2 regions of the Streptococcus ruminantium genome follow, and region 1 is predicted to be linked to the other one. Evidence: predicted binding sites of a transcription regulator. Region 1 holds the regulator's gene; the other holds the start of a gene.
What was found. Region 1 encodes Rex, which represses fermentation and respiration genes when NADH is low (regulators of the CRP and FNR family bind a similar motif). Its sites were predicted from a motif close to TTGTGAANTANTTCACAA; they were not measured.
Positions count from the first base shown of each region.

Region 1 (15,401 bases):
GATTTTAGAGTCCTACATTGAACACCAAAAAGAAGTAGTTACCCGCCGTACGCAGTTTGATAAGGAAAAAGCGGAAGCGCGCGCCCATATTTTGGAAGGGTTGCTGATTGCTCTTGATCATATTGATGAAGTAATCCGTATTATTCGCAATTCAGAGACGGATGCGATTGCACAAGCTGAATTGATGACTAAGTTTCATTTGTCAGAGCGTCAAAGTCAAGCTATCCTTGATATGCGTCTCCGTCGTCTGACAGGTTTGGAACGTGATAAGATTCAATCCGAATATGATGAACTGATTGCCTTGATTGCTGACTTGACTGATATTTTAGCTAAGCCTGAGCGTGTTGTTTATATCATTAAAGAAGAATTAGAAGAAGTGAAGCGTAAGTACGCTGATAGTCGTCGTACAGAATTGATGGTTGGTGAAGTTCTTTCTCTCGAAGATGAGGATCTGATTGAAGAAACAGATATCCTAATCACCCTGTCAAACCAAGGCTATATCAAACGCTTGGCTCAAGATGAGTTTCAAGCACAAAAACGTGGTGGACGTGGTGTACAAGGTACAGGTGTTAAAGATGATGATTTTGTACGTGAATTGGTATCCACTAGTACTCATGATCGTCTCCTTTTCTTTACAAATAAGGGGCGTGTTTATCGATTGAAAGGTTATGAAATCCCTGAGTATGGTCGTACTGCCAAGGGACTTCCGGTAGTTAATCTGCTCAAGCTAGAAGAGAACGAGTCTATTCAGACCATTATCAATGTGACGAAAGATCAAGAAGCAGATTGTTACCTATTTTTTGCAACTCGTCAAGGTGTAGTTAAACGTACCAGTGTTTCAGAATTTGCTAATATCCGTCAGAGCGGTTTGAAGGCTTTGAATCTGAAAGAATATGATGAACTTATTAACGTATTCTTGACAAATGGGCAGGCAGATGTTATCATGGGAACCAAATTTGGTTATTCCGTTCGATTTGCGGAAACAGCCGTCCGCAATATGGGACGAACAGCAACAGGTGTGCGTGGTATCACCCTTCGTGATGGAGACCAATTGGTTGGAGCTACCATGATTTCGGATGAACAAGAAGTTCTTGTCTTGACTGAAAAGGGCTTTGGGAAGCGCACTCCAGCTAGTGAGTACCCTACAAAAGGACGTGGTGGTAAGGGGATTAAAACCCTTAAAGTTGCTGAGAAAAATGGTCCGCTTGCAGGGCTGACAACCGTTTCTGGTGCTGAGGATATTATGGTAATCACAGATACTGGTGTCATTATTCGTACAAGTGTGGCTAATATCTCACAAACCGGTCGCTCTACCATGGGTGTTAAGGTAATGCGTCTCAATGATGAAGCGAAAATTATGACTTTTGCCTTGGTTGAAGCTGCTGAGATTAAAGAGGAAAAGGAATAAGCAGTCATGTCTAAACGTGAAAAGAAGAAGCGAAAGGGTTCTTTTTGGCGTAAACTTCTAACAGTTTTATTGGTATTGATTTCTCTGGCTTTGATATTTAATGCTCCTATCCGTAATTTTATCATTGGATGGAATACCAATAAATATCAAATCAAAAATGTTACTACAGAGGATATTGAGAAAAATAAACAAGCTGAAACGACTTTTGATTTTAATCAAGTTGAATCCGTTTCGACAGAGGCTATTTTGAAAGCCCAATGGGAAGCACAGCGTCTACCGGTAATTGGTGGAATTGCCGTTCCAGAACTTGGTATCAATCTTCCTATCTTTAAAGGTGTCTTTAATACCTCTCTTATGTACGGTGCAGGTACAATGAAGGAAAATCAGGAAATGGGAAAGGGGAATTATGCGTTAGCCAGTCATCATATTTTTGGAGTAACTGGTGCAGCGGACGTTCTTTTCTCACCGCTTGATCGTGCCAAAAATGGTATGAAGATTCATATTACCGATAAGACAACCGTCTATACGTATGTAATCGATAGTGTGCAGATTGTTCCTCCGGAAAGTGTACATGTTATTGACGATGTTGCTGGAAGAACAGAGATTACCTTGGTAACATGTACTGATTATTATGCTACAGAACGTATCATTGTAAAGGGAGTTCTTGAGTCAACAACTCCATACAAACAGTCACCAAAGGAAGTATTGGATGCATTTACAAAGAGCTACAATCAGTATGATTATGGTCAATAGGATTGGCTCGCCCCAACATTCTTAATTCCTAACGAGTAGGATAGTGGCTAATTGGTGCAGACTGTGGTAGTCGGTTTTTAAGGCGAATACAGTAAATTAACTTTGTGGGGGTGGTACAGAATTGCTATTCTAATTCTGTACCACCCCTATTTTTTATCCACCTTACGAATAGATAAGTGAGGAGGAAATTATGTATCAAATTGATTTTAAAGAAGAATCTCTGCTCCCTCGTGAACGTCTTATGGAAGTAGGGGCTGAACGACTTAGTAATCAAGAATTATTAGCTATTTTTATTCGAACCGGAACAAAAAAAGAGCCTGTTTCCATTCTTTCCAATAATTTATTAAATCGCTTGGAGAACTTGGCGGCTTTAAGAGAATTGTCTATAGAAGAATTGCAGACTTTAACAGGAATCGGTCGTGTGAAAGCAATTGAAATCAAGGCCATGATTGAGTTGGGAAAACGGATCAACCAGTCTGAATTGCTCTTAAATGAACGTATTTTGGGTAGTGAGAAGCTTGGGCGCAAGATGATCCAAGAACTCGGCGATAAGAAACAAGAACATCTGCTTGCTCTTTATCTAAATACACAAAATCAGATTATCAGTCAAAAGACTATTTTTATTGGTAGTGTTAACCGCAGTATTGCAGAACCACGTGAAATTTTGCATTATGCAGTCAAATGCATGGCAACATCTATTATTATCGTACACAATCATCCATCGGGTTCAGTGCAACCTAGTAAAAATGATTTACTTTTCACAGAGAATTTAAAAAAATCCTGCGAAACGCTAGGATTGGTTTTATTAGACCACTTAATTGTAGGTTGCAAGGGATATTATTCTTTTAGGGAAGAAAGTGAGTTATTCTAAATAGTTGTTTTAATAGTTTTGACGGGATAATGTCGTACATAGGAAATCAAGAGAGAGCTTTTTGTAGTATAGTGAGCTATACAAGGAAAGCTTTAAAGAAAATGTAAGATTGTCCATCATGGTGTAACAGCTTGAAATATGATATTAAAAAACTGAATTGCAAAGTTGTTATTTTACCATGGATAAAAATGTTATAGCAGATAAGGTACTTTTAGTTGGGATATTGAGTTGAAGAGAGCATGATTAAATTGTTCTAAAATAAAACAAGTGGAGCAATTTTAAAACCAGTCCTCAAAACATGGACTGGTTTTGGTTATTTTTAGAAAAACTAGCTGCACGATAGACAGGGCAGCATGCGATAGGTTTTATTCGTGGGTTCATTTTCTGACATGCACCAATCATTATCCTTTGCGTATAAAGTAGAGCAAGGTTTGTAACTCGCTAGTCAAATCAACATATTGTACAACTACATCTTTTGGGACAGAGAGATTAACTGGTGAAAAACTGAGGATACCCTTAATACCAGCTTCAACAAGGATGTCTGTTACCTCCTGAGCTTTGATGCTCGGTACCGTTAAGATAGCTGTTTGTGAGTTGGCCTCTTGAATACGATCTTTAATATCTGAAATGGCATGAATAGGAATATTTTCGTCTATAGTGCCGACCGCAGGGCTGTCATCGGCCTCGAATGCCATGACAATCTTCATTTTATTCCGTTCGTGAAAGCGGTAGTGAAGCAAGGCGCGTCCCATATTTCCAACACCAACTAATATCACATTGGTAATGGAAGTATCGTTTAAAATATCCGCAAAAAAATCCATCAGCTCCTTGACATTGTAGCCAAAACCGCGCCGACCGAGTTCTCCAAAGTAAGAAAAATCACGGCGCACAGTTGCGGAATCTATGCCAATGGCTTCGGCGATTTCTTTAGAACTAGCTTTTTCAATATTACCTGCATAAAAACGCTTGAAAATACGGTAGTAAAGGGATAGACGTTTGGCAGTAGCGCGTGGAATATCTGATTTTTTATCGTTTTTCACTTTGGACTCCTTTATTTTTTATATCGATGATTCGTATGTTAAATAATTCTTTCCTCTATTCTAGTCCAAGTTTGTGAAAAAATCAACAGATTGATTTTAAAAAAGACCAAACAGAGAACCTGTTTAGTCTAGTGTCTGTAAATAAAGATAGAGGTCACCGATTGTTCCTTTGAAATCCAATTCCTTCCCATCTTTGATAATGCTAGAGATAGGATAGTAATCCGGTAGAGTAAGGCAACCAGAGAAGGCTAAAACTGCTGCCTCCTTATTTTCAAATGTCTGGCTACGCTCTTTTTTATAAGCATCACGATAATGGACTTCAATCATTTTTATGCTTCTTTCGTAAAGATGTCACGATCAATCAAGCTATCCATAAGGAAGTAAAACTTTTCCTGAATGACCTTATTGCTCTCTGGTTTAAAAATGTTAACCAAGTGTAGACCGGATTTATCTGTGATATTGATTTTAAAACCTGTCAAGTCCTGATTGATAATAATTTTTAAGAGGAAACCCTGGTTTGAGTTTGGAATTTCTTCCAGAAGACGAGTCAGTTGATAATGTCCTGCTTTGGTTTGTTCAAACGTATTGTCACGCAGTGTATATTTTTTGACAACAGGACTAATATGATAAGTAAAGTTACAATCTTTCAAGGTAACAGATTTTTGGAATGCCATTTTTAACCTCCAATTATTTTTTTTAATTCTACGATAAGAGTATCTATTTCTTGTTTTGTGTTGGTTTCTGAAAGGCTGATACGGATAGACTCCTTCAACCGAGGAGATTCTTTTCCATACATAGCTTCCAATACATGGCTGTTTTGAACAATGCCAGCAGTACAGGCAGAACCGCTAGATACAGCAATACCGACTAGATCTAATTGCATAAGTAGTTGTTCGTTTAGCTTGCCTGGGAAACCAATATTGAGGATATGGGGGAGATGGGAGCCAGACTGATTGATATAATAGTCTAATCCATGTAACCCTTCAATAAGTTGTTTTCTGAGTTGACTGATGTAGTTGCTATTTTTGTCTAATTCGGTAATTTGCTCCGTTAGAGCAGTTGCCATAGCAGCAATGGCTGGGAGATTTTCGGTTCCTGCTCGATGTTGAGCTTCCTGCTTTCCACCATGGATTAAGGAGTCAAACCGGTGAATTTTACTGTATAGAAAACCACTTCCTTTCGGGCCATGGAATTTATGGCCTGCAGCAGTAAGAAAATCAATCCCATATTCAATCGGGTGTAGCTCTACCTTTCCAACAGCTTGGACAGCATCAACATGAAAGACAGCTTGATGCCCAGAGAGAACTTGACCAATTTCCTTAATGGGAAGTAGTTGCCCAGTTTCATTATTGGCGAACATAACACTGACAAGGATAGTATCTGGTCGTAGGGCTTTTTTTATTTGTTGAGCAGTGATGACCTGATCTATCGGCTGAATATAGGTTACCTCAAAACCAAAATGTTCTTCTAAGTACTGCATGGTATGAAGGACGGCATGATGTTCAATGGCTGTTGTAATCAGGTGTTTGCCCTTATCTTTATGAGCAAGGGCATAACCCTTGATCGCTAAATTATTCGCTTCGGAACCGCCGGAGGTAAAAATGAGCTGATCGGGCGAAACAGCTAAAACTTGGGCAATATCCTGACGTGCCTGACGAAGAATTTGGTTAGCATTGCGGCCAGCATGGTGAATACTGGATGGGTTGCCATAACTTTCTTGAGCAACTTCCATCATTCGTTGGAGAGCAATGGGAGAAGCGGGAGTGGTTGCTGCATGGTCTAAATAAATCAAAAAGTAGACTCCTAGTTTTCTTTTATCGGATTAGTAAACTTGAAGAGTGGGCTGAGTGGCTGATGTTCTTGAATACGGTGAATTGCATTTGCGATTAAGTCACTAGCTGTTAAGAAGGCAATGTTCTTTGGATGTTGCTCCTTGCTAGAAACAGAGTCGGTCACTAGGATTTCTTTGATTGGCGCTTCGTCTAGTAACTGCGCGGCTGTTCCTGCAAAGAGGCCATGGCTGGCAACAGCATAAATTTCAGTAGCTCCACCTTCTTGTACAATTTTTGAAGCTTGTGAAAAGGTGCGACCAGTATTGAGAATGTCATCTACCAAGATCGCTTTTTTACCAGCCACATCGCCGATGATGTATCCTTCGGAACGCTCAGAATCATCTTGAGCATAATCAATAATAGCAATCGGAGCATTTAAAAATTCTGCGATATTGCGAGCACGTTTGATACCTGAGTTTTTAGGGCTAACAATGACCACATCTTCTTTGCAAAGACCTTTTTCCATATAGTAGTGAGCAAAGAGAGGCTCAGTAAGGAGATTGTCTACTGGAATATCAAAGAAACCTTGGATTTGTGAAGCATGTAAATCAAGAGTTAATACGCGATCTACGCCAGCTTTAACTAGCATATTAGCAACTAACTTAGCTGTAATTGGTTCACGTGGAGAAGCAGTACGATCTTGACGCGCATAGCCAAAATAAGGGATAACAGCAGTGACGGTGTTAGCACTAGCGCGTTTACATGCATCGATCATAATCAATAGTTCCCACAGGTGGTTATTGACCGGATAACTAGTTGATTGGATGATGTAAACATCTACGCCACGTACAGATTCTTCAATGTTAATTTGGATTTCTCCATCTGAAAACTGACGAGAAGAAAGTTTCCCAAGAGGAATTCCAGCAGACTCTGCAATTTTTTCAGCAATGTCGCGATTGCTATTGAGTGAGAATAATTTTACGTTGTGTTCACCGAGAGGTTGCACCATTTTCAAGTAACTCCTTTAATACACTGAGCTTTTATGAAGATCATAAAAGTATTTTTTACAATAGATAATTTTATTTTACCAAAAAATTGAAAAATTTTCAGCAGAGAAATAAAAAATCAGTCCTATTGAACTGATTTTTTATAGGCAGCTGTTCGAGCAACTTTGCTGCTGGCATATTTGAATTGGATAGATTTTTTTTTGAGAAATTCATCAAATAGAATTTTCCCTTCATCGGCATCTGTAACCTCAACTTCTAGCTCGTAGTCTGTTTGATCAAGATAATCATTTTTATCCAGAGCCATGAGCCCGATAGATGTCTCTTTTTCATAGCGCTCAGTGGTTAAGCTACCCCAGACAGCAAGTCTATTGAGAGGAATAGCGGTGATTGAAATAATATCTGCAATCTGACCTGTTGGAAGTTGAAAATGTGTAAGTAAGGCTCTAGCGGTCTGAATATCCAGAGCTTGATTGTATTCTTGGTTGCCAATTTCCTGAGGAATTTTTAATGTTAGCTCTGCCATTTCTTCAAAGGTACGAATTCGGAGAGAAAGACGGTTATTTTTCAGATCAAAGTCTGGGGTATCAATATAGTGATTGGTTTGAAAAACGGGATTTACATCAGAAAAATCAGGCAAGAGGCGTTTGTATTCCGATTTGGTCAATAGTGTTTTGTACTCGATTTCTAGATGGTTTTTCATGCAGTAAACCCTTTCATATGTTATAATAGATTAGTCTTTGTGTTATCTTAACACTCTTTGAAAATCAAAATGAAATCTTGTTACTTCGTCTTGATGAGTGTCTTATCTGATGGAAGACTTTAGCTGCTGCTTGAAATTTAAAAAGTAGTAGAGTTCCATCTTTGACTTTATTGCTCATCTATTTTTGATTTTTTATTGAGTATAATACAATTTAAAAGTTTTGACAAGAAAGGGATCATATGGATTTTAATTGGGAAGAATTTTTAGACCCTTACATCCAGACAGTTGGCGAACTGAAGATCAAATTGCGAGGAATTCGTAAGCAGTATCGGAAGGCCAATCAGCATTCTCCAATTGAGTTTGTAACAGGACGAGTGAAGCCAATCGAGTCTATTAAAGAAAAGATGACCTTGAGACATATAAAATTGGAAAATCTTGCTCAAGATATGCAGGACATTGCTGGTCTTCGGATTATGGTCCAATTTGTTGATGATATAGAAGAAGTTCTAGCGATTTTAAGGAAACGAAAAGATATGCAGATTGTTCATGAGCGGGACTATATCAATCACATGAAGGCTTCTGGCTATCGTTCTTATCATGTAGTGATTGAGTACCCAGTGGACACCATAAATGGTAATGAGACGGTTTTGGCAGAGATTCAAATTCGTACCCTATCCATGAACTTTTGGGCAACGATTGAACACTCTCTCAATTACAAATATAGGGGAAACTTTCCCGAAGAAATCAAGAAGCGCTTGGAAGTTACAGCGAAAATTGCCTATGAATTAGATGAGGAGATGCGAAAAATCCGCAACGATATACAGGAAGCGCAGGTCTTATTTGATCCTGGCTATCGTAAACTGAATGATGGTGTTGGAAATAGTGATGATACAGATGAAGAATACAGGTAGAAAAAAAATCGCTCTGCTTGCAAGTCGAAATCCTAAGAGTGAAGCAGTGTCCAGAGAATTGTGGACAAAATTAAGGGAAGCAAATTTTATTTTAACCGCAAAAAATCCAGATATTGTCATCTCTATTGGAGGTGATGGGATGTTGTTATCAGCTTTTCATAAGTATGAGAAGTTGATTGATCGTGTCCGTTTTGTTGGTATTCACACGGGACATTTAGGATTTTATACGGATTATCGTGATTTTGAAGTTGATAAGCTGATTGAGAATCTCAAGCTTGATACGGGTGCACGAGTTTCCTATCCAATCTTAAATATTAAGGTCAAGATGACAGATGATCGGACGATTGAGGCGCGTGCTCTGAATGAAGCGACTATCAAGCGCTTATCTAAGACCATGGTCGCAGATATTATCATCAACAACGTTCCCTTTGAACGTTTTCGAGGTGATGGGATTTCGGTGTCTACTCCGACAGGCTCAACAGCTTATAACAAGTCTCTTGGTGGCGCTGTCTTACATCCGACAATTGAAGCCTTGCAGATTGCTGAGGTGGCTAGTTTGAACAATCGTGTTTATCGAACGTTGGGTTCCTCTATTGTTGTCCCCAAAAAGGATAAGATTGTGATAGAGCCTAAACACAATGACCGTTACTCGATTGCAGTAGACAATAAGACTTTCACTTACGACAATATCAAAACCATTGAGTATCAGATTGATAATAGCAAGATTCATTTTGTTGCTACCTCAAGCCATACTAGTTTTTGGAATAGGGTCAAAGATGCTTTTATTGGAGAGGTGGAGTGATGCGCTTTGAATATATAGCTGACCAGCATATAAAAATCAAGACATTTCTTAAAAAATATGGTGTTTCCAAGAGTCTACTCGCCAAAATTAAGTACATGGGTGGCAATATCTGGGTCAACGATATAGAACGCAATGCAACTTACTTGCTTGATATTGGAGATAGAGTTACAATTGATATACCGGCTGAGGAGGATGTTACGGGAAGTTTGAAACCGATTTCCTTTCCACTGGACATTGTTTATGAAGATGACCATTTCTTGGCTATCAATAAACCAGTTGGTTATGCATCAATTCCATCTGTTTTACATTCCTCAACGATTGCTAATTTTGTCAAGGGATACTTGATTGCTCAGGATTATGAAAATAAGCAGGTTCACATTGTAACGCGTCTGGATAGAGATACTTCTGGTGTGATGCTGTTTGCAAAGCATGGCTATGCCCATGCTCGTCTGGATAAACAGTTGCAGGCGAAATCGATTCAGAAACGTTACTATGCTCTAATCAAGGGAAATGGAGTCTTGAAAGTTCAAGGTGATATTATTGCTCCGATTGGGCGACCAGAAGATAGTATTATTACTCGCTGTGTGACCAATACGGGGAAGTATGCCCATACTTCCTATCGTGTTGTCCAATCATGGAATGACATTCATTTAGTAGATATTCAACTCCATACAGGTCGAACGCATCAAATTCGTGTTCATTTTGCTCACATTGGTTTTCCATTGCTGGGAGATGACATGTATGGAGGGAGTTTAGAATGTGGGATAGAGCGTCAGGCTCTGCATTGTCATCATTTGGTCTTTGACAATCCTTTTTCAGCCGAAAGGATTGATTTGGAAGTGTCTCTTCCAGATGATTTTCAGGCTGTTATCAATCAGTTAACAAGTAAATAATTTTAAGGAGTTTGTTCATGAAAATTTTTGAGCAATTAGCTACAAAGCTAGAGGGTAAAAAAGTTCGTATCGTATTGCCAGAAGGCGAAGAACCACGCATCTTGCAAGCGACAAAACGTTTGGTTAACGAATCAGATGTAGTACCAGTCTTGCTTGGAAACCCTGAACGTATTAAAATTTACCTAGACATCGAAGGGATTACAGAAGGTTTTGAAATTATTGACCCTGCTCACTATGACAAGTATGATGAGATGGTAGCAGCATTGGTGGAGCGCCGTAAGGGCAAAGTGACTGAAGAACAAGCACATGAATTGTTGAAAGATGTGAACTACTTCGGTGTGATGCTGGTCTATATGGGGGTTGTAGAAGGAATGGTTTCAGGTGCCATTCATTCTACAGCTTCAACAGTTCGTCCAGCCCTCCAGATTATCAAAACCGAGCCAGGAGTGTCTAAGACGTCGGGAGCTTTCTTGATGGTCAAAGGTGAAGAACGTTATATTTTTGGTGATTGTGCGATTAACATTGACCCGGATGCTCAAACACTTGCAGAGATTGCGATTAACTCGGCTCGTACTGCTAAGATGTTTGGTATTGATCCCAAAGTGGCCATGCTCAGCTATTCGACAAAGGGCTCAGGTTCAGGGCCTAAGGTTGATAAGGTTGTAGAAGCGACCAAGATTGCTCAGAAATTGCGTCCAGAGTTAGATTTGGATGGGGAATTGCAATTTGATGCAGCTTTTGTTCCAACGACTGGAAAGTTGAAGGCACCAGGTTCAAATGTAGCAGGTCAGGCAACAGTATTTATTTTCCCAGGTATCTCAGCAGGTAATATTGGTTACAAGATTGCAGAGCGTATGGGTGGTTTTGCTGCAGTTGGTCCTGTTTTGCAGGGACTTAATCAGCCTGTAAACGACCTGTCTCGTGGTTGTAATCCGGATGATGTTTACAATTTGACCTTGATTACTGCGGTTCAAGCCTTGGAGCACCGTTAATATGAAATTTTTATCACGATATTTTAAGGATTATACAAAGGAATCCATACTTGGTCCATTTTTCAAGCTATTAGAGGCCTGTTTTGAACTTCTAGTACCATTGATTATTGCCAATATCGTTGATACAATTATTCCAAATGGCAGCCGGGGAGACCTGGTTGCTATGCTTTTTTTGCTGGTTACTTTTGCTGGTATCGGAGTTGTTGTTGCGCTTGTGGCACAATATTTTTCAGCTAAAGTGGCAGTTGGAGTGACAAAAGAGTTAACGGAAGATTTGTATCAAAAGGTGCTTTCCCTTCCCAAATCTAGTCGAGATAGGTTATCTTCTTCAAGTTTACTGACTCGATTAACAAGCGATACCTTACAGATTCAGACGGGGATCAATATTTTTTTACGTTTGTTTTTGCGTGCTCCGATTGTGGTATTTGGTGCCCTTATCATGGCCTTTTATCTCAGTCCTAGTCTGTCTCTTTATTTTATGGGGATGATTTTTATCTTGCTTGTGCTTGTGACAGGTATCTCCTTGATTACCAGCCGTATTTATCAAAGCTTGCGAAAAAAATTAGATAGTTTGGTCGGTCAAGTACGTGAAACTATGACAGGTTGGCGAGTTATTCGTGCTTTTGGGCAGAAAGAGCGTGAAATCAAGGCATTTCAGACAATCAATCAAGAGTATGAAAAGCAGCAGTTACAAGCTGGCTTTTGGTCCAGTCTTTTATCGCCACTAACATTTTTAGTAGTCAATATCACCTTGGTGGTTTTGATATGGCAGGGAAATGAGGCGATTTCTAGTAATGGATTGGAACAAGGGATGCTGGTTGCTCTCATCAATTACCTTTTACAAATTTTAGTGGAATTGGTCAAGATGGTGATGGTGGTTTCAACCCTCAATCAGACTTACATTTCAGCTCAGCGAATTCAAGAGGTGTTTGAGCAAGAATCAGAAGATATAGAAGCTCCATTACCCAAGATAACCTGTAAAGATAGGAACCTTATTTTTTCTGTCCAACATCTTTCTTTTTCCTACCCTCGGTCATCGGAAGCCTCTTTGTTAGATATTACTTTTAACTTGTATAAGGGGCAATTTATGGGAATTATTGGTGGTACAGGTGCTGGTAAGTCTACACTGGTAGACTTATTGCAGGCTCTCTATCCAGTGCCAGCTGATCAGTTATCCTTGTTTATAGATGGGGGGAATCCAGAAAATTTGAGGCTTTGGAGACAGCAGTTAGCCTTGGTTCCCCAGCAGGCTCAGCTTTTTGCTGGCACTGTCCGTTCTAATCTATCATTGGGGCTTAAACAGGTTTCTGATAGTGATGTGTGGGCTGCCTTAGACATTGCTCAAGCTAGAGATTTTATTGAGGAAAAGGGAGGTTTGGAGAGTCCAGTTGAAGCATTTGGTAAGAACTTTTCTGGAGGTCAACGTCAGCGTCTAACCATTGCGCGTGCTGTTTTACAGCAGGCATCGGTATTGATACTAGATGATGCAACTTCGGCTTTGGACTATATGACAGAAAGTCGTCTCTTATCTGCTATTCGCAAACATTTACCTGAAAAAACCTTGATAATGATATCGCAGCGGACCAATAGTTTGCGGTTGGCGGATCAAATTTTAGTATTAGATCAAGGACAGCAAGTGGGGCTTGGTCGTCATGAGGATTTGCTAAGAATCTCAGCGGTTTACCAAGAAATCAATCAGTCACAAGAAGTCGAGGAGGTTAGTCATCATGCAGGAATCTAGTTTTAAAGGTCTTGTAAAATTGGTTGTGAAACAACCTTTAAGACTCAGCTTGCTTCTGATTGGAACCTTTGTACAGGTTGTGCTGACGGTTTATCTACCGATTTTAATTGGTCAAGCGGTAGATGCTACACTTTTAGCGGATAGCCAATTCTTATTTAAGATTGTTCAGCGGATGTTGCTTCTTATTCTGCTGAATACCATGGTTCAGTGGTGGCTGCCTCTAATAACCAATCGTTTGGTCTATGGTATAGTGACAAATTTGAGAGAACAGGTCTATGTCAAACTTCATCATATGCCTTTATCTTATTTAGATAGTCAGTCTGTAGGGGATCTGGTTGCCCGTTTCTCAAGCGATAGTGAACAACTGACCAATGGATTGTTGATGATTTTCAACCAATTTTTTATTGGAGTTTTGACGATTATCTTTACTATTTTTACCATGGCAGGACTGGATTTGACGATGATGCTATTGGTAGTTGCTTTGACTCCGGTTTCACTTCTGGTTTCACGCTATATCGCTAAAAAAAGCTATGGTTACTATAGAAAACAGACTCAGGCACGTGGACGGCAATCTCAACTTCTAGAAGAGTCTATAAACCAATTGACTCTCATTCAATCCTTTAATGCTCAAGATCAGTTTGCAAGTGACTTTCAGTCTGTCAATGATAGCTATGCAACCTATTCTCAGCAGGCTATTTTTGCTTCTTCGACTGTCAATCCCAGCACTCGTTTCATCAACGCTGTCATTTATGCTTTTCTGGCGGGACTTGGAGCTTTACGGATTATGATGGGAAACTTTACCGTTGGATCTTTGACAACTTTCCTCCATTATGCTAGTCAGTATAGTAAACCCTTTAATGATATTTCTTCGGTCCTTTCAGAGTTGCAGAGCGCGTTGGCTTGTGCAGATAGATTATTTACTATTTTAGCTTTAGATGGTTTGGCAGAACAGGCAGAGCGAACAATCAATCCCGAGGAGTTGAAAGGAGCTGTCTCTTTTGAAAATGTGTCCTTTTCATATCGCAGTGACCGTTCCCTGATTGAACATCTGGATATTCAAGTCAAATCAGGTCAGAAGGTAGCTATTGTTGGACCAACTGGAGCAGGCAAATCTACAATGATTAACTTGCTCATGCGCTTTTACGATGTGACAGCAGGTCAGATTGTGTTAGATGGCGTTCCGATTAGTCAGTACAGTCGTGAGGAACTCCGAAAGCAAATTGGGATGGTATTACAAGAAACATGGATAAAGTCGGGAACAATCCATGATACCATCTCCTATGGTTATCCCAATGCTACACGAGAATCAGTTATAGAGGCAGCCAAAGCAGCCAATGCTGACTTTTTCATTCGTCAACTACCACAAGGATATGATACGATTTTAACGGATGGAGGACGTTCCCTATCTCAAGGACAACGTCAGCTCCTATCCATTGCGCGTGTCTTCATTAAAATTCCTAAAATCCTAATTTTGGATGAAGCAACCTCCTCCATTGATACAAGAACTGAGATTTTGGTACAAGAAGCCTTTGCAAAATTGATGAAAGGACGAACCAGCTTCATTATTGCTCACAGATTATCCACTATTCAATCGGCAGATTTGATCTTAGTTATGGTTGACGGAAAAATTGTAGAACAGGGGAATCATATAGAGTTAATGGCTCGTCAGGGTATTTATTATAAGATGCAGATGAGCCAGCAAGCAAAAGGAGAATGAACTTGATAGATAAATTGAAATTAACCCCTATCACAGCTCTGGATGATTACCAGACCGAGATGATTAACAAACGTGAAGTGTTATTGACTGCTAAAGTTACTGAAAAATCGCTGAATCCATATGGTATGGCGCACGGTGGTTATCTTTTTACCTTGGCAGATTCTGTAGCTGGATTGACAACTGTTGCAGGTGGAGTTTACTCAGTCACTCTTCAGTCCAATATTCATTACATGAAAGCAGCAAAGCTAGAAGATACCCTATCAGTAACTGGTCGCTGTACCCATGATGGTAGCAGGACAAAGGTTGTTGAAGTAACGATACAAAATCAAGATAAAAAGTTGATAGCGACAGCGAGTTTTACCATGTTTGTGACAGGGAAAGTAGAATAAATTAGCAGGTGCTTCGTTACTGAGTATCAGGCAACAAATCATAGTTCTAAGGATACAAATGGTTTGAGAAGCTACCTTTAGCTGAGCATTAAGTTGAAAAACAAAGTGTGGAAGGTTTTAGAAGAAGAACTTGCGGTAGCAAGACATTTCTATAGATTGCTATAAATTATATACAAAAAGATAAACTGGGAGACTACAGCAGTCCCCAGTTTATCTACTTTATGCTATACTAGGTATATGTTAGATTTGAAAAAATATGAAATAGAAATGTGGCCGAAAGAGAAGATTGTAGCTTTTCGCAAGGCACTTTTGGATTGGTACGATGCGAATAAACGTGACCTTCCTTGGCGAAGAACAAGAGATCCTTACGCTATTTGGCTATCAGAAGTCATGCTTCAGCAGACT
Region 1 is NZ_AP018400.1:847,942-863,342, forward strand. Features, by position in the region: gene gyrA (DNA gyrase subunit A) at 1-1,408, shown strand, start outside; gene SR187_RS04120 (class A sortase) at 1,415-2,161, shown strand; gene radC (RadC family protein) at 2,352-3,032, shown strand; gene SR187_RS04130 (redox-sensing transcriptional repressor Rex) at 3,434-4,072, opposite strand; gene SR187_RS04135 (DUF4649 family protein) at 4,196-4,399, opposite strand; gene SR187_RS04140 (DUF1831 domain-containing protein) at 4,402-4,746, opposite strand; gene SR187_RS04145 (cysteine desulfurase family protein) at 4,749-5,864, opposite strand; gene SR187_RS04150 (ribose-phosphate diphosphokinase) at 5,876-6,853, opposite strand; gene SR187_RS04155 (CYTH domain-containing protein) at 6,976-7,551, opposite strand; gene SR187_RS04160 (GTP pyrophosphokinase) at 7,791-8,462, shown strand; gene SR187_RS04165 (NAD kinase) at 8,446-9,264, shown strand; gene SR187_RS04170 (RluA family pseudouridine synthase) at 9,264-10,157, shown strand; gene pta (phosphate acetyltransferase) at 10,175-11,149, shown strand; gene SR187_RS04180 (ABC transporter ATP-binding protein) at 11,151-12,890, shown strand; gene SR187_RS04185 (ABC transporter ATP-binding protein) at 12,877-14,607, shown strand; gene SR187_RS04190 (PaaI family thioesterase) at 14,610-14,996, shown strand; gene mutY (A/G-specific adenine glycosylase) at 15,234-15,401, shown strand, end outside.

Region 2 (15,401 bases), 610 kb from region 1:
ATCTGCTCTATTTCATTCTCATTTATTGTATTTTGAGTGTTTTAGGTTTGCCAGTATCTAGCTTACTGGCAGGTGCAGGAATTGCGGGTGTGGCCATTGGTTTGGGAGCGCAAGGTTTTCTTTCAGATTTGGTCAATGGCTTCTTTATTTTGATTGAACGCCAGTTCAATGTTGGCGATGTAGTAAAGCTGACTAACGGTCCAATCACTATTTCAGGTACTATTATCAGCATGGGGATTCGGACGACACAGATACGGGATGCAGATGGAACCTTGCACTTTATTCCCAATCGGAATATCTTGGTCGTTAGCAACCACTCTCGTGGAGATATGCGGGCGCAAGTGGATATTCCGCTTAAGTTTAACACAGATTTAGAGCAGGTCTACCGAGTGGTAGAAGAGGTCAATAGTAGGGAGGTCACTCGGTTTGATCAGATTACGGGTGTGACAATTTTGGGACCTCAAAATACTCCTTCGGGTCAATTCGTCTTCCGAGTCAATCTTTTTGTAGCCAATGGTCAGCAGACAAAGGTTTATCATCAATTCTTTTGCTTTTATCAAGAGGCTCTGCGTCAGGCAGGCATAGATTTGCCTGCTGTGTCAAGATAAGTCGTTGTGTCATTTTGTCCATGAGGATGTTTGTGGACAGGTTTGATTGTAGAAGATATTTTGTAAGATAAAAAAATCCCGAATTGGTATGTCAATTCGGGATTTCGTATGAATATAATGTTGGAGGCTATTTAGTAGTTTACACCAAACCTTGAGTAATCATTGCATTAGCGATTTGTTCAAAAGCAGCAATGTTGGCACCTGCAAGGTAATCCGTACCAAGGTCATATTTTTCTGCAGTTTCTTTGGCGGTGTTGAAGATATTGGCCATAATATTTTTGAGACGATCATCAACTTCTTCACGAGTCCATGAAAGGCGTAGGCTATTCTGACTCATTTCAAGAGCAGATACAGCTACACCACCAGCGTTGGCAGCTTTGGCAAGACCATAGAGAACGCCATTTTCTTTGTACACTTTGATCGCTTCAAGGTCTGATGGCATGTTAGCACCTTCAGCTACACAGTAAACACCATTTTTAATCAAGGTAGTAGCCTGTTCCCCATTGATTTCGTTTTGGGTGGCACATGGTAGGGCAATATCTGCTTTTCCATCGTAATTCCATACGGAACCTTCAAAGTATTTAGCAGTTGGTTTTTCAGCAGCGTATGCTGTCAAGCGTGCGCGGCGTTTTTCCTTAACATCCACCAAGAGATCAAAGTCAATACCTGTTTCGTCAATGATATAGCCATTTGAATCAGAAACAGAAATCACTTTTGCACCGAGCTCGGTTGCTTTTTGAACAGCGTACTGGGCAACATTACCTGAACCAGAAATCAAAACCGTTTGATCTTTGAAAGACTTACCATTGGCGGAGAGCATGTTGTCTGTGAAGTAGACCAAGCCATAGCCCGTTGCTTCTGGGCGGATGAGGGAACCACCAAAACCAAGTGGTTTACCAGTCAAGACACCCGCATCGAATTGGCGAAGGCGCTTGTATTGACCATACATATAGCCAATCTCACGTCCACCGACACCGATGTCACCAGCAGGGACATCCAAAGAAGGACCGATATGCTTTTGCAGCTCTGTCATAAAACTTTGACAAAAACGCATGATTTCAGCGTCTGTTTTGCCCTTAGGGTCAAAATCGGAGCCACCTTTACCACCGCCTATTGGAAGTCCGGTCAAGGCATTTTTGAAAATCTGTTCAAAACCAAGAAATTTGAGGATGGATTGGTTAACCGTTGGATGGAAGCGAAGACCACCTTTGTAAGGACCTACCGCTGAGTTGAACTGAACACGGTAGCCACGGTTGACCTGAACTTTACCATCTTTGTCAGTCCAAGGTACACGGAAGCTGATAACCCGTTCAGGTTCAACAATACGTGCCAAGATGTTTTCTTCGATGTATTCTGGATGGGCTTCAAACACCGGTTCAAGAGAATTGAAGAGTTCTTCTACTGCTTGAAGGAATTCTGTCTCATGTGGATTGCGAGCCTTCACGGCCTCGAAAGATGTTTGGATATATGTTTTTACATTTGACATAAAGGAACCTGATTTCTTTCTATTTCTTTGCTCTAAAAAATCGGTTATCGGTCACTCTAAGACAGTTTATTGAACTCCAATACCGTTCTCACGGTCTTATTGTCGTGCCGATTACTAATTTTCTAGGACTTGATTAAATTATCAGACAATTTAATTTATCTGATAATATTATAACACCAAGATTTTTAATTGTAAAGAGAAACCTATCAAATTTTCTACACAAGAAGATGGCTACTATTGTAAAGACGAACGTTGACAGTCATTCGACCGAAATAGAAGAGAGGCTATGCTATAATGTAAGAAAATGATGGAAAAGGAGAAAAGATGGTTTCAACAGCGACAAGATTAGGTGGATTTGATTTTGACAACTGCTTGATGAATGCAGCAGGGGTTTGGTGCATGACTAGAGAGGAATTGGCAGCAGTCAAGGATTCTGCGGCAGGAACTTTTGTGACGAAGACAGCGACCTTGGAATGTCGTTCTGGTAATCCAGAACCTCGTTATCAGAATGTTCCGCTCGGTTCCATCAATTCTATGGGGCTACCAAACCATGGTTTGGCCTACTATCTGGATTACCTTTTAGAATTGCAAGAAGCTGAGCCAGAGAAACGCTTCATCTTGTCTTTGGTCGGGATGTCGCCCGATGAGACCCATGAGATTTTGAAAAGAGTCCAAGACAGTAACTTTAAAGGCTTGATTGAGCTGAATCTTTCCTGTCCAAATGTCCCTGGAAAACCCCAGATTGCCTATGATTTTGAAATGACAGAGAAGCTCTTGTACACGGTATTTACCTACTTTACCAAGCCGCTGGGAATCAAATTGCCACCCTATTTTGACATCGTTCATTTTGATCAAGCAGCTACTATTTTTAATCAATTCCCTCTTGCTTTCATCAATTGTGTTAATTCGATTGGCAATGGGCTTTACATAGAGGATGAGTCAGTTGTTATCAAGCCGAAAAATGGCTTTGGTGGTATTGGTGGTGAGTACATTAAGCCAACTGCTCTGGCTAATGTACATGCCTTCTATCAACGCCTAAGACCTAATATTCAGATTGTAGGAACAGGTGGTATCTTGACAGGACGTGATGCCTTTGAGCATATTCTTTGTGGCGCTAGTATGGTCCAAATCGGGACAACTCTTCAAAAAGAAGGGATCGTTGCCTTTGAACGTATTACTGCTGAATTACAAGCAATTATGACAGAAAAGGGTTATGAAACGATTGAAGATTTTCGTGGGAAATTGCAGTATATTGACTGAGATAACTGGGGATCTGCCCTCTAGCCTTTGTACTTTTCAGAAAGATCAAGCTATAAGATAGTAATGTGGCTGATTTTCAACTTCTAAAGGTTTCCCAAACCTTTGGAGCTCTCTACAGCATCAACTTTTGCCTGTCTTTGATTTAAAAAGTTCCAAAGCTTTTATTAACTCTGGAACTTTTTGTTGCAATTTTTTGTATCTTTTTTGATCATGTTTATAGGTCTTTAAAATTTCTTCTTTATAAAATCTACCTTTGCTTCACTTCAGTAGCTCTTTCAGATGATATGCACAGGTTAGCTTCCTGCCTTCGGTTCTCATCAGAAAAGTTTCCTGATCTTTTTAGTTGCCTACACTTGTGAATTTCGTCATTCCATAGCGGAAGAGCTTATAGTTAATTGCAAAGATTAGAGCTACTACGATTGGTAATGCCAAGCCCCACATAGATAGGTCGAAGAAGTAGAGAGCTGGGAGATAGGCTGTAAATGCGTAAGGGAAGATAAAAATTAACAGAAACTGGATAAGTCTTGGGTAAATATTAAGAGGATATTGAGCCATCTGGTTGAGGGAAAAAATTCCCATCGTCAGAGGGAAGGACTCTACAATCCAAAAGGCAAGCGCTGTTGGTCCAAGTTGAATAGCTGCGTAGAGTAGACCGATACAAATGGTAATGAAAATCAGTAACAATAATTTCCAGAAGGACCACTCCATACTAAGTTCATTGGAAGCCTGAATAAGGGCTAGAATACCGATGAGAGTCGTTCCGATTCCTTGGGGCTGGATTCGTTCGCAAATGAGCTGAAATAAGGGATTGACAGGCATGAGGAGCAGTCGTTCAAATTCTCCCTTCCGAATATAGCGACTGCCAAACAACCAAAGATTATCAAAGAAAATCAAATGAATGGATCGTCCTGCTGTTGCAATACCGTAGATAAAGAGCATTTGTCCATAGTTAAAGCCAGCAATTTCCTTGATATTACCAAATAGAATATTGAGGAAAACCAGGTAAACAATTTGTTCAATCAAAGAGGAGAATAGTCCGATAAAAAAATCCATCCGAAAGGACATTTGAGCCATCATAAAGACTTTGATATTATAGAAATAGAGGTTGATGTACTTCTTCATAATTAACCTCCAAAGATGACGATGCGGCGTTTGGCTTGGGACCAAAGCAAAGCGATAAAGCCAAATAAGATAGGAATCCATAAAGCCTGCAAACCAAGTGCAGTTAAGTTGCTTTCTTTTCCTAATAGGATAGAAACTGGGACGTTGACTGCATAATTGTAGGGCAGGAACCGAAGGATGTTTTCTACAGCCTGTGGATAAAAGCTAAGAGGCAAAAGTGCCCCCGAAGCTAGGTTGAAGAGACCATTTCTAAGTAGCATGACACCCCAAGCATTGACCGTAAAGAAAGCTAGAAAACCAAAAGCCATATCCAACAACTGAACGATGAACATACCTAGTAGCGAGCTGAGGAGGAAAATCAGAATGGTTCGGCCATCGGGCAGATAGAAATCTTGGTGGATCAGCACTATTCCGATAAATATAAAGGAGAACTTAAAGAGTTCTAAAAGTTTGTCGCCTAGGTCTTTGAAAAAAAGAGATACAATAAAGGAGTAGGGTCTCAGAAATTCTCCAGCGATACTTCCGTCTAAAATACGATAGGAAAGTTCTTTGCCTAGTGAAAAGGAGTTGAGACTGGCTAAAAGGTTGGCAAAGATGATGTAGGTGGTAAAGGTCTGCAATGTAAAACCGTTCACTTCTGGTTGAGTAAAGAAAATAGTTTTCCAAACATAGAGAGCCACTAAAATTTTCACCGCCAGAGAAACAAAGCTTGCCACAAAGAATGCCTTATACTGCAAGGCGGTCATCATCATGAGTCGAGTCAAGTAAAAATACTTACGCATGAATACCCTCCTCATAGATTTGTCGGATCATGGTCTCGATCTCTAGTTCTTTCATTGTTACATCTTCAATGACGAAATGATTGAATACCTGCTCAATGACTTGAGCGCTGGTCCATACCTTACTCTGGTAGCGGATTTCAAAGTGAAAATCATCTTTACGCTCAAATTCCAAACCTTCCAGCTTCAATTCTTTCTCAACTGGTTTCTCGGTAGAAAAGAGAATAGTTTTAACAGTTGAAAAGCGTTCTTTGAGGGCTGTGAGCGAACCATCATAGACCTTTTTACCCTCGTCAATAATGAAAATTCGCTCGCAGAGGCTTTCAATATCCTTCATATCGTGAGAGGTGATCAAGAAAGTCGTCTGATAGCGTTGGTTCATATAGCGGATAAAGGAACGAATGGTTTCCTTGACACTGGCATCTAAGCCAATGGTTGGTTCATCTAGAAAGACAACAGCAGGTTGATGGATGAAGATAGCTGCAAATTCACAGCGAACGCGTTGGCCTAAGGAGAGGTTGCGAACCGGCTGTTTCATGATGTCTGCTAAGTCTAGTAGTTCAATTAAGCTAGCCAGTCTTTCCTTGAAGACTGCATCTGGAACATCATAGATTTTGGCATGAAGGATAAAGGATTCCTGTACGGGCAAATTCCAATCCAGATGAGATTTTTGACCGAATAGAACACCGATTTGCTTGTTGACAGTTTTGCGATTTTCCTGAGGGTTGAGTCCATTGATGTAGACCTGTCCTTGGTCAGGATGGAGAACACCCGTCAGCATTTTGATAGTGGTTGATTTTCCAGAGCCATTAGATCCGATATAGCCGATGATTTCTCCCTTTTTTACTTGTAAAGAAATGTCTTGGACAGCCGGAATGGATTTTTTCTTAGGTTTAAAAAAAGCCTTAATAGAACCCTTTAGTCCGACTTCTTTGTCAACGACAGAATAGGTTTTTGAAAGATGTTCTGCTTGAATCATATTTGTTCCTCTTTTTTTATGGAAAACGTTTGCGCGTGTATTATAACAGAAAAAAGCTATAGATGCAAGAGGAGTTTGTATCAAAAATAAATAGAACCAACTGTTCAATTTGAGCAGTTGGTCTTTCATGTTATTTCTGATTGGTGATGGCACTCTTTTCCGGATCGTTATGTGCAATGCGACTGGCAGCCGCAGCTGCAATGGCACAGATGATGTCGTTAAGGAAGGTGTGGCAATGCGGACTATCTTTTCTGTTGAGCTTGGCAATAATACCTGGCTTGGATTTGTCTAAATATCCATAGTTGGTAAAACCAATCGTCCCATAGAGGTTGACAATAGATAGGCCAAGAATTTCATCAATACCATATAGGCCTTCATCATTTATCAAGATTGACTGGAGAGGTTGAGAAATGAATCCCTGCTCAGCTAGTTTATCAATCTCAACTCCAGTCATAATGGCATTTTGTACTTCTCGCTTGGCAAGAACAGCTTCGACATTTTCTAAGCATTCTGCTAGAGTCAAATCGGAGATGTATTTATTTTGTAAGTGCATAACTAAGGTAGCAATATCTTCAAGTTGAATCCCTCTTTCTTCCAACAGGTCACGGGAGTAGTTTTGTAGGTTATCGCTTGTCATCTCTGGACGTCTCCTTTCTCATAATGAAATCTATTGTACCAGAAAAATGTCCCCTTCGCGAATGATTGTATTGTAATATAGCATAATGCTCTAATTATCAAAGAAAACCAGCCTAGTTCATACACATTAAGCTGGTTTTTATCATACTGCAATACTAAAAATCAGTCATGGACAGGCCTTCTAGGAGGGGAATGAAATAAAGCAGTTTGTGTTTTTATTGTTTTTGATAGCAGATTGGAAGGCTCTACCATTTTTTCACATGACAAGGTATTGTCTCGATTTATTAGTTTGGTGTTCGTAGGTTGATGGTAGCATTTGTTGCTCCAAGAGTCAGCTTATTTTTACTACCCTTTTTTTCAAGGGTTAAGGTCTGTTTATCACCTTCTTGTTTTACAGTGAGTTTTTCGTACTTGTCTTTAGTAAAAATACCAACATGTTCAGCCTGTTCTTTGAAGTAACTCGTATTCCCAACAATGTCCTTCAATTCTTCTTCTGTATTGTAGTGATAACCTAGGTGTTTTGCTAAACTCTTCATATCTGTTTTCGTGCTGATATTGAGATTAAGATCTTGTAAACTCTTATCGGTCAAGTCGAGATTGGTGACGGTCAGAGCTTGATTTGTTGTCGGAGTAAAGATGTTTTCACCTAGTAAGGTTGCATTGGACACGTGTAGATTTTGGTAGCCTTGGATTTTCACATTTTCCAAGCTAGTATCAGAAAGTTTGGCGCTTTCTTCGGAGTTTGAGACTGAGACGCTAATGTTTTTCAGTTTTGATTGATCTACGGAAACATAAGAGGTATCAATTGTGCCACCATCCATTTGAACATTATTGAGATGCAGTCTAGCTGATAGGTTAACTTCTTTGATATGAACATTTTCAATTGTCAAGGGGCTAGAACCATAATAGTAGGGATAGTGATTTCCTTCTAATTTTGCTAATCCCTTGTTCTTAGGGACTCGAATGATAACGGTCTGTGCATCTGTCCTGTTGGAGGCCAGATGTTCTCCAAAAAATTGCATGATTCCTGTGATAGAAAGTTCCCGATCTTTTGCTGTCAGAGTTAGGACGCCGTCTTTTTCAGAAATTTTGAGTGACGGAAAGATATGGTTTTTAGAGTTGGTATAGGTTATGTGGTAGTTATCATCGGTAGATTCCCGGATGGTAATATCGCGGTGGATAAAATCAAGCTTGAGTGTATGTAGATTCGTATAAGTTTGATGGATTTGTTTAGGTGTAGCGATTTTTTCCAAGCTGGTGATGCCGCCAGAGAAAAATCCGATTCCTGCTAAAATTAAGCCCGTAATTAAGCTAACAAAACCGGCAATAATTGCCATTGTCAATTTCTTTTTCATGCTCGTTTACCTCGTTTCAATATCCATTTAAAGCAAGCCTTAACCAGCCACCAAGACCAGTAAGCGAAAAATCCTGTTAGGATATAAAGAAGAATGGAACCACCGATGAGAGAGAGGCCGGAACCAAAACCCATGAGGAAGACATTAAAATCTTGAGAAAGCAGGCTAAATCCTTCCCAAATCAAGTAGGCTCCTCCGATGAAAAGTCCTATGCCTAACGCTAGCCCACCAATCAGAAAGCCTAGAACTAGGAAAATGAGAAAAATCAAGGCTCCGCCTAAAAGAAGTGTAGCTGGAATAGCGATTGGAAGAGATAGAATGGCTAAGAAAGCTAACCAGACAGTCTTTTTGACCGCTCGAAATTCCTGTAAGTTTTTCCCAAGGTAGAAAGCTCCACAAATCGCGCCAATGAAAATACCAAATATTCCTAGAACAGATCCAGAGGAGAGAAAGAACCAGGACAACAGAAAAGTGAACGCAAGGGCAACAAAGACATAGATCGGATGGTTATTTGGCTTCGTGCTATCTATCAGTTTGTCGCTATCCTTTGTTTCTCCTTCAATATGTCGACTGAGCATGTTATTGATTAGCTCACTGGCAGCCTCTTTAGGAGAGCCTAATTCTTCTATGATAGCTGATTCTTTTTCTGGACCAGCTTCATCAAAATATTCGTTGAAAAAAGTAATAGCTTCTTGGAATTCTTTGTGTGGTAATTTTTTCAAGTATTTTTCCAACTGAGCCATGTATTCAGATCTTGTCATGACGGATGCTCCCTTCTATGATGCCGCTTATTGTATTGGTATAGGTATCCCAGTCATCTTTGAGGCGAATCAATTCTTCGTGACCTAACTGGGTCAGACTATAGTATTTCCTCATCCTTCCCTGATATTCACGGGAATAGGTAGTCAAAAAGTCATTTTGTTCTAATCGTTTTAGAATGGGATAAAGGGCTGATTCCTTTATATTGGAGATCAGTTTGATTGTCTGGCAAATTTCATACCCATAGGAATCATCAGATTCCAATATGGCCATGATGAGAAATTCTGTCAGCACCGCAGGAACTGGAAAATGCATGGCAGTCACTCCTTTCTCTCGTTTTGTTAGCAGTGGATATAGAATTGACATATATATAAAACAACCATATATCAAAAAATGCTATATATAAAATATACACCTACAAGAAGAAATTGTCAAGCAGATATATAAAATAAATAAAAAAATACGGTCGAAGTTCCGACCGTAAGGGTATCTTTTGTTTTGGTAGCCTTCAAGGCTATGCTTGGAGTTCCAGCGGTTAACAGTAAAGAAAAGCTAGGAAATTAGTCAACGTATAATTTTGACTTATTGCTTAGCCAACTATAAAGAAGACCAATCAAGAGACCACCGCCGGCATAGTTTCCAAGTCCGGAGAAGAGGAAGTTGCTTAGGATACTGAGGACGTTCATCCCTTCAACAGGACCGCCATTTGAAAAGAAGGCGAGTGAGAAAGTAGAGAAGTTGGCTATAACGTGTTCAAAACCAAGGAAGGCAAAGATAAAGATGATGAAAATCAACGAAATAACACGACCAGCGTCATCCTTCATACGCATAGTAACAAATACGGCGATGTTCACGACAATATTGGCGAAAATCCCTTCAACAAATTGAGTCAATGGTGTTTTTGCCAATTTAGCCACAGTAGCCTCGAAAAGGTAACTATGCTGGTCAATATGCTGATATGGTGAGGTTAGTGATAAGAGGAAGCAGACAAGTACTGCACCGACAAAGTTGAAGAAGATACAGGTTGCCAAGATTTTCAAAGCTGTTTTTGTAGGAATGACCTTGCGGTGAATGGCAGAAGTCATATACATCATGTTGGATGTACCAAGCTCAGCGTTCATGTATAAAATCATTACCAAGCACCAGCCGAACATGAGTCCATAGCTGAATTTTCCAAGACCATCAACGATATGGTTCAGTTTATCGGCTGTATAAACCGAAATGGCTAAACCAATCGCCAGATAAACACTTGCCATGATGGAGCGAACGGCATAAGCAAAATAATTATTTTCAATCAAGTCTGCTTTTTTCCTGATGCTTTTGTCGATATTATAAATTAGCGTGTCTTGTTGTGCTGCCATAATAATCCCCTTTTACTATATTTATTAAAACGTATTTGCGAAAGTTCTCACAATAAGAGAGTATAACAGAAAAAGTCTGAAAATGTAAGTGTTTTTCGGCAAAAAAACCAAGTAATCGCTACCAATTTGCAGATATTGAGGAAATGTTTACAGAAGTCCAGAAAGTTAGAGTTTTTTTGCCCATATAATATGAAAAGTATGAACTATCATTTTTAGGGTTCTGCTCTGCTATTTTTCTAGAAACTGTGCTACAATAAAGTTAGAAATAATCGGAAAAGAGGATAGACTATGTCAGAAGTAATCGCTTTTGGTTATGGACGTAATCGAGCGGAAATGCAGCTCAAACGTCTCAACCGTCACGGGATTATCGCAGGAGCTACTGGTACAGGAAAAACAGTGACATTGAAAGTTTTGGCAGAACAGCTGAGTGATGCTGGGATTCCCGTATTTTTATCGGATATTAAGGGAGATTTAAATAGTTTAGTGCAGGCTAATAGGAAGGAAATTGACCCTAGTCGCCTTGAAAAAACTCAGTACCTAGACTACACACCGACAAGTTATCCAGTTGAGTTGTGGGATGTTTTTGGAGAAAATGGTACACCGGTTCGCATGACTATTTCAGAATTAGGTCCTGTCTTGTTGACCCGTTTGTTGGGATTGAATGATACGCAAGAATCTATTCTTAATATCGTGTTCAGTGTGGCAGATGAGCGTGGTCTCTTGCTCATTGATTTGATGGACTTGAGGGCTATGCTCAATTTTGTGGCAGAGAATGCAGCAGAGCTGAGTCAGTATTATGGCAATATTCCTTCTCGTTCGATCGGTGCTATCTTGCGTAGTCTGGTCGTTCTAGAGCAACAGGGTGGAAAAATTTTCTTTGGCGAGCCTAGCCTAGAGATTGCAGACCTTATGCGAACAACCACAGATGGGCGAGGTGTGATAAATGTACTTCAAGCGACAGAACTCTTCAATCAACCAACTCTTTATTCCACAGTTTTGCTCAGTCTTTTATCAGAACTCTATGAGGTCCTCCCTGAAGTGGGCGACCTTGATAAGCCTAAGATGGTCTTTTTCTTTGATGAAGCCCATATACTCTTTAAAGATGCTCCTAAAGTTTTGCTCGAAAAAATTGAGTTAATTGTCCGCCTGATTCGCTCCAAAGGAGTTGGTATTTTCTTTGTTACACAGAATCCGACTGATATTCCAGATAGCGTGGCGTCTCAACTAGGGAATCGTATCCAGCATGGTCTACGAGCCTTTACTCCAAAAGAACTCAAGACGGTTACTACAGTCGCTGAAACCTTCCGTCAAGAAGGGAGCGAAAACCTAGCCAAGGTTATTCAAGAATTGGAGGTCGGCGAGGCTGTCGTTTCAACCCTTCAAACAGATGGAACACCAAGTTTTGCGGATCGGGTCATGATTTACCCACCAAAGAGTCAGCTGGGAACTGTGGAGTCTAGTCTTATCCTTTCAGCTATCAACAGTTCTTCTTTGATGGAAAAATACGCTGACGCAGTGAATCGGGAGTCAGCCCATGAGCAGATTTTGGCTATGACGCAGGAAAAAGAAGCCGAACTAATCAAAAAAGCTGAACAGGCCGAGGCAGAAAAACAAGCTGAAAAAGCTGCAAGAATGGAAGAAAAAGCTCAAAAAGAGACCTCTAAAACTGCTCAGAAAGCTAACCAATCAGTTGGTCGGAAAACAGATTCCATAATGGATCGCTTTGCTAAAAATTTAATGAGCCAAGTTGGACGAGAAGTTGGACGTGTGGTGACACGAGGCATTATGGGCATGTTAAAAGGAAAATAAGAAACTCAACGCCCTAGCAACTTGTTTGACTGGACATCAGTTTTCTGGTCTGATAGATCTTTGATTTTCATTGAATATATAGACAAACTGAGAACGAAACTCTCAGTTTGTTTTCAATCAAAGCTCTTGCCATTTTCATAAAAATTCGATAGGATGAGAAAAAAGAAATCACTAGTTAGCAAGGAGTTGTCATGACAAAGAGGGTACGGGCATTATTGGAACACTACCACCCCCAGCCTTTGGGAGAAAAATATACTTATGCAGTCTGTCTGCCCTTGGTTTGGACTGATGGGCAATGGCAGGTTCTTTATGAAATTCGTAGTGAGTTCATTTCCCAGCCAGGTGAAGTTTCTTTCCCTGGAGGAGGAATTGAAAGTGAAGAGACAGCCGAGATGGCTGCTATTCGTGAGTTAGTAGAGGAGCTTAATATTCATCACAGTCAAGTAGAGTTACTGGGAGAAATTGATTATCTGGTCTTGGCTGGCTCAACCATTCGTTGTTTTGTGGGGTGTCTACATCTAGATTGGCATACCATCCAGCCCAATGAAGAAGTAGAGCGACTTTTTACGGTTCCTTTGACTGCCCTGTTAGAGACAGATCCAGTTTACTATCAATTAGACTCAAAAGTTGTTCCTGATTGTAACTTTCCCTTTGAACGCCTGAGGGCTGGGATCGGTTATTCTTTCAGCCATCATAAGCGTTCTATTCCCTTTTACGAAAATCTTCCGGAGAATATCTGGGGCATGACCGCTCAGTTCACTCATCGCTTCGTTGAAATTCTCAGAAGTGAAGGACAGAGTGAGTGATTTTTCTTAGATTGGCAGGATGTTTCCTCGTCAAATAAAAAACTAAGTACCTTTTACGTATGAAGATAAGATATTAGATTGGTGAAACACATGAAATGAGTCTAATCTGAAAATTCTAGATTTAGAGGAACGGATAAAACAAATCGTTTATCATATCAGATTGTGGAATAGTATGGATTAATGTACGGATAGCATGAACAACTTGTAAAAGGGGAGATTGGGGCTAAAAAATATATTTAAAAAGCTCTCCTAGAATTCTCACCTTCCTGAACCGTGTAAAGGCAGGAATTTTAAATTGGTGTAGAAGAATTATGTCAAGCCCCGTCTAAAATAGACAGTGTAAAAAAGAATATTAGTTAGTAAGGTATGACTCCCTGAATTCCATAGGGGTCATACCTTTTAATATTTCTTGTGGTCTATCATAGTTATACCAGTCCATGTATTCTTTAATTTGTTGGCTGAGTTCATCTCTGTTATTAGGAGGAAAGAGTCGTAAGGACTCACTCTTGAGATGGGAAAAGAAATTTTCACAAGAAGCATTGTCATAACAATTCCCTTTTCCAGAATGGGAAATCGTAACACCATACTGATCTAGTTTTCTGAGATAAAGTTGGTTGGTGTACTGAAAACCTTGATCAGAATGCAAGACACAAATGTGTGTGGCATCCCAATTTTCATTGAAGACGAGGTCTAAATTTTCAAAAACGAGCTGATTATCGTTATAATCTGAAAGAGTATATGCTAGAATAGAGTTGTCATAACAATCTTTTATGACGCTAAGGAACATCCTTCCCTGTTTGTGGTAAACATAACTGACATCCGTTGTTAGTTTCTGGAGAGGACGTTCTGCTTTAAAGTTTCGAGCAAGCACGTTGTAGTGGACGTGTCTTGCCTTTTCATTTATCTCACGCTGTGTGCAAGAATGATAGCGTTTCTTTCGAATTGGCGACTTCAAACCCAGAATACGCATATAGCGTAGGACAGTTTTAGGATGACAGAAAATATCGTATTTTCTTCTCAGTTGATAACAAATGAAACGATAACCTTTCTGAGTCTCATTAAAAACAGCTGTAATGCCCTGTGCTAGGTCAGGGTTAAACCGCTTGTGTTCAGGTTTTCCATTGCTTAACCAGAGGTAGTATGATGACCTAGGGAAACCCAAATAGGCACATAAACGGGAGATGGAATAACGTTTTTCAATTGTTCAACGACTTGATAAAGGTGGACTCTTCTCACTTTCTGAGGAGAGTCCTTAAAGTTTTTAAAATGTCATTCTCCATACGAAGAAAGGCATTCTGTTCCTCTATTGTCATTTCATCAAGATTGGTTGATTTTGGGCGACCAGTTGATTTAGCACCTCTTAAATCTTGGTGGAGCAATTGTGGATTTTCGCGATATTTTCTAGTCCATGTGAGGACTTGATTGTTTGATTTCAAGCCATACTTTTTTACAATTGAGTCCATACCACCACTTTTCCCACTAAGATAGTCCTCGACTACTTGTATTTTGAATTCAGGTGGATACTTTGTAAATTTACTTCCTTTTTTAGCCATGAGAAAAGAACCTCCTTATAAGAACAGTATAGTACTTTTTATACTGTCCATTATAAGGGGTTCTTTTCAATCAATTGCTCATCTTTTTCTACTCTTTTGTTAAAGTTACAGTATCCCCTGTATCTCCTGCTAAATCAGGTATTGTTACAGAATCTCCTGAAACTGAATATTTCAGTTCAGTACCATTGCTATCACTGATAATCTGTTTGTCCGTATCAATAGTTACTTTCTCTGAATAGAGGTACTTCACATTATTTCCTCTCTCTGAAAGGAGATTGATATTAAGTATGTTTTCATCACTACTTACTTTTAGTTCGTAATGCAAAGTTAATTCTTCGTCTTCGAATCCCATTTCAGAACCATCAATACCGCTTTTTTCGTATGAATATGTTCCTGATAGCTGACTATCATTAGCATTCGATTGATTACCACAAGCACAAAGGACAATTGTTAGTGTTAGAGTTAGTAGGGTCAAAATTAGTTTCTTTATATTCATTAGTCTGCTCTTTCTTTTAATTGTTTGAAATTATATTTTCCAGCTCAGAATCATTTGGAGCCGTAGATGGGTAAGTTTCAAATACTAGCTTGGGTACGATGTAGATATTCGTAAGGCTAGATAATACTATTTGTTCTGAAACAATCTCTTCTCCCATTACTTGGTCTTTAGTAATGTCCCATAAGGAATTTCCGTAATTGGTTGATAGTAAGTAGTATTTAGAATCTAACTCACTATTTTGAAATTTTTTAGCATAATCAGTTTGACGATTTGCAAGAGCGGATGGAAGAATTTCGAGTTGAATAGACTCCCCAGCTGGTAAATCACTAGCAAGAGCAATCCGAGCGATTTTTACCCTCTCAGAACGTCCTGACAAAGTTGTGTAGCCATAT
Region 2 is NZ_AP018400.1:238,760-254,160, forward strand. Features, by position in the region: gene SR187_RS01285 (mechanosensitive ion channel family protein) at 1-608, shown strand, start outside; gene gdhA (NADP-specific glutamate dehydrogenase) at 748-2,094, opposite strand; gene SR187_RS01295 (dihydroorotate oxidase) at 2,419-3,354, shown strand; gene SR187_RS01300 (ABC transporter permease) at 3,694-4,476, opposite strand; gene SR187_RS01305 (ABC transporter permease) at 4,479-5,258, opposite strand; gene SR187_RS01310 (ABC transporter ATP-binding protein) at 5,251-6,234, opposite strand; gene SR187_RS01315 (phosphatidylglycerophosphatase A family protein) at 6,365-6,871, opposite strand; gene SR187_RS01320 (DUF4097 family beta strand repeat-containing protein) at 7,155-8,225, opposite strand; gene SR187_RS01325 (DUF1700 domain-containing protein) at 8,222-8,986, opposite strand; gene SR187_RS01330 (PadR family transcriptional regulator) at 8,973-9,299, opposite strand; gene SR187_RS01335 (formate/nitrite transporter family protein) at 9,545-10,345, opposite strand; gene SR187_RS01340 (helicase HerA-like domain-containing protein) at 10,634-12,154, shown strand; gene SR187_RS01345 (NUDIX hydrolase) at 12,346-12,960, shown strand; gene SR187_RS01350 (IS3 family transposase) at 13,313-14,161, opposite strand; gene SR187_RS01355 (transposase) at 14,193-14,513, opposite strand; gene SR187_RS01360 (hypothetical protein) at 14,602-15,009, opposite strand; gene SR187_RS01365 (hypothetical protein) at 15,026-15,401, opposite strand, start outside.
Region 2: a site for Rex is predicted at 10,381-10,398, ahead of SR187_RS01335 (formate/nitrite transporter family protein). Genes of this name have one in related genera too.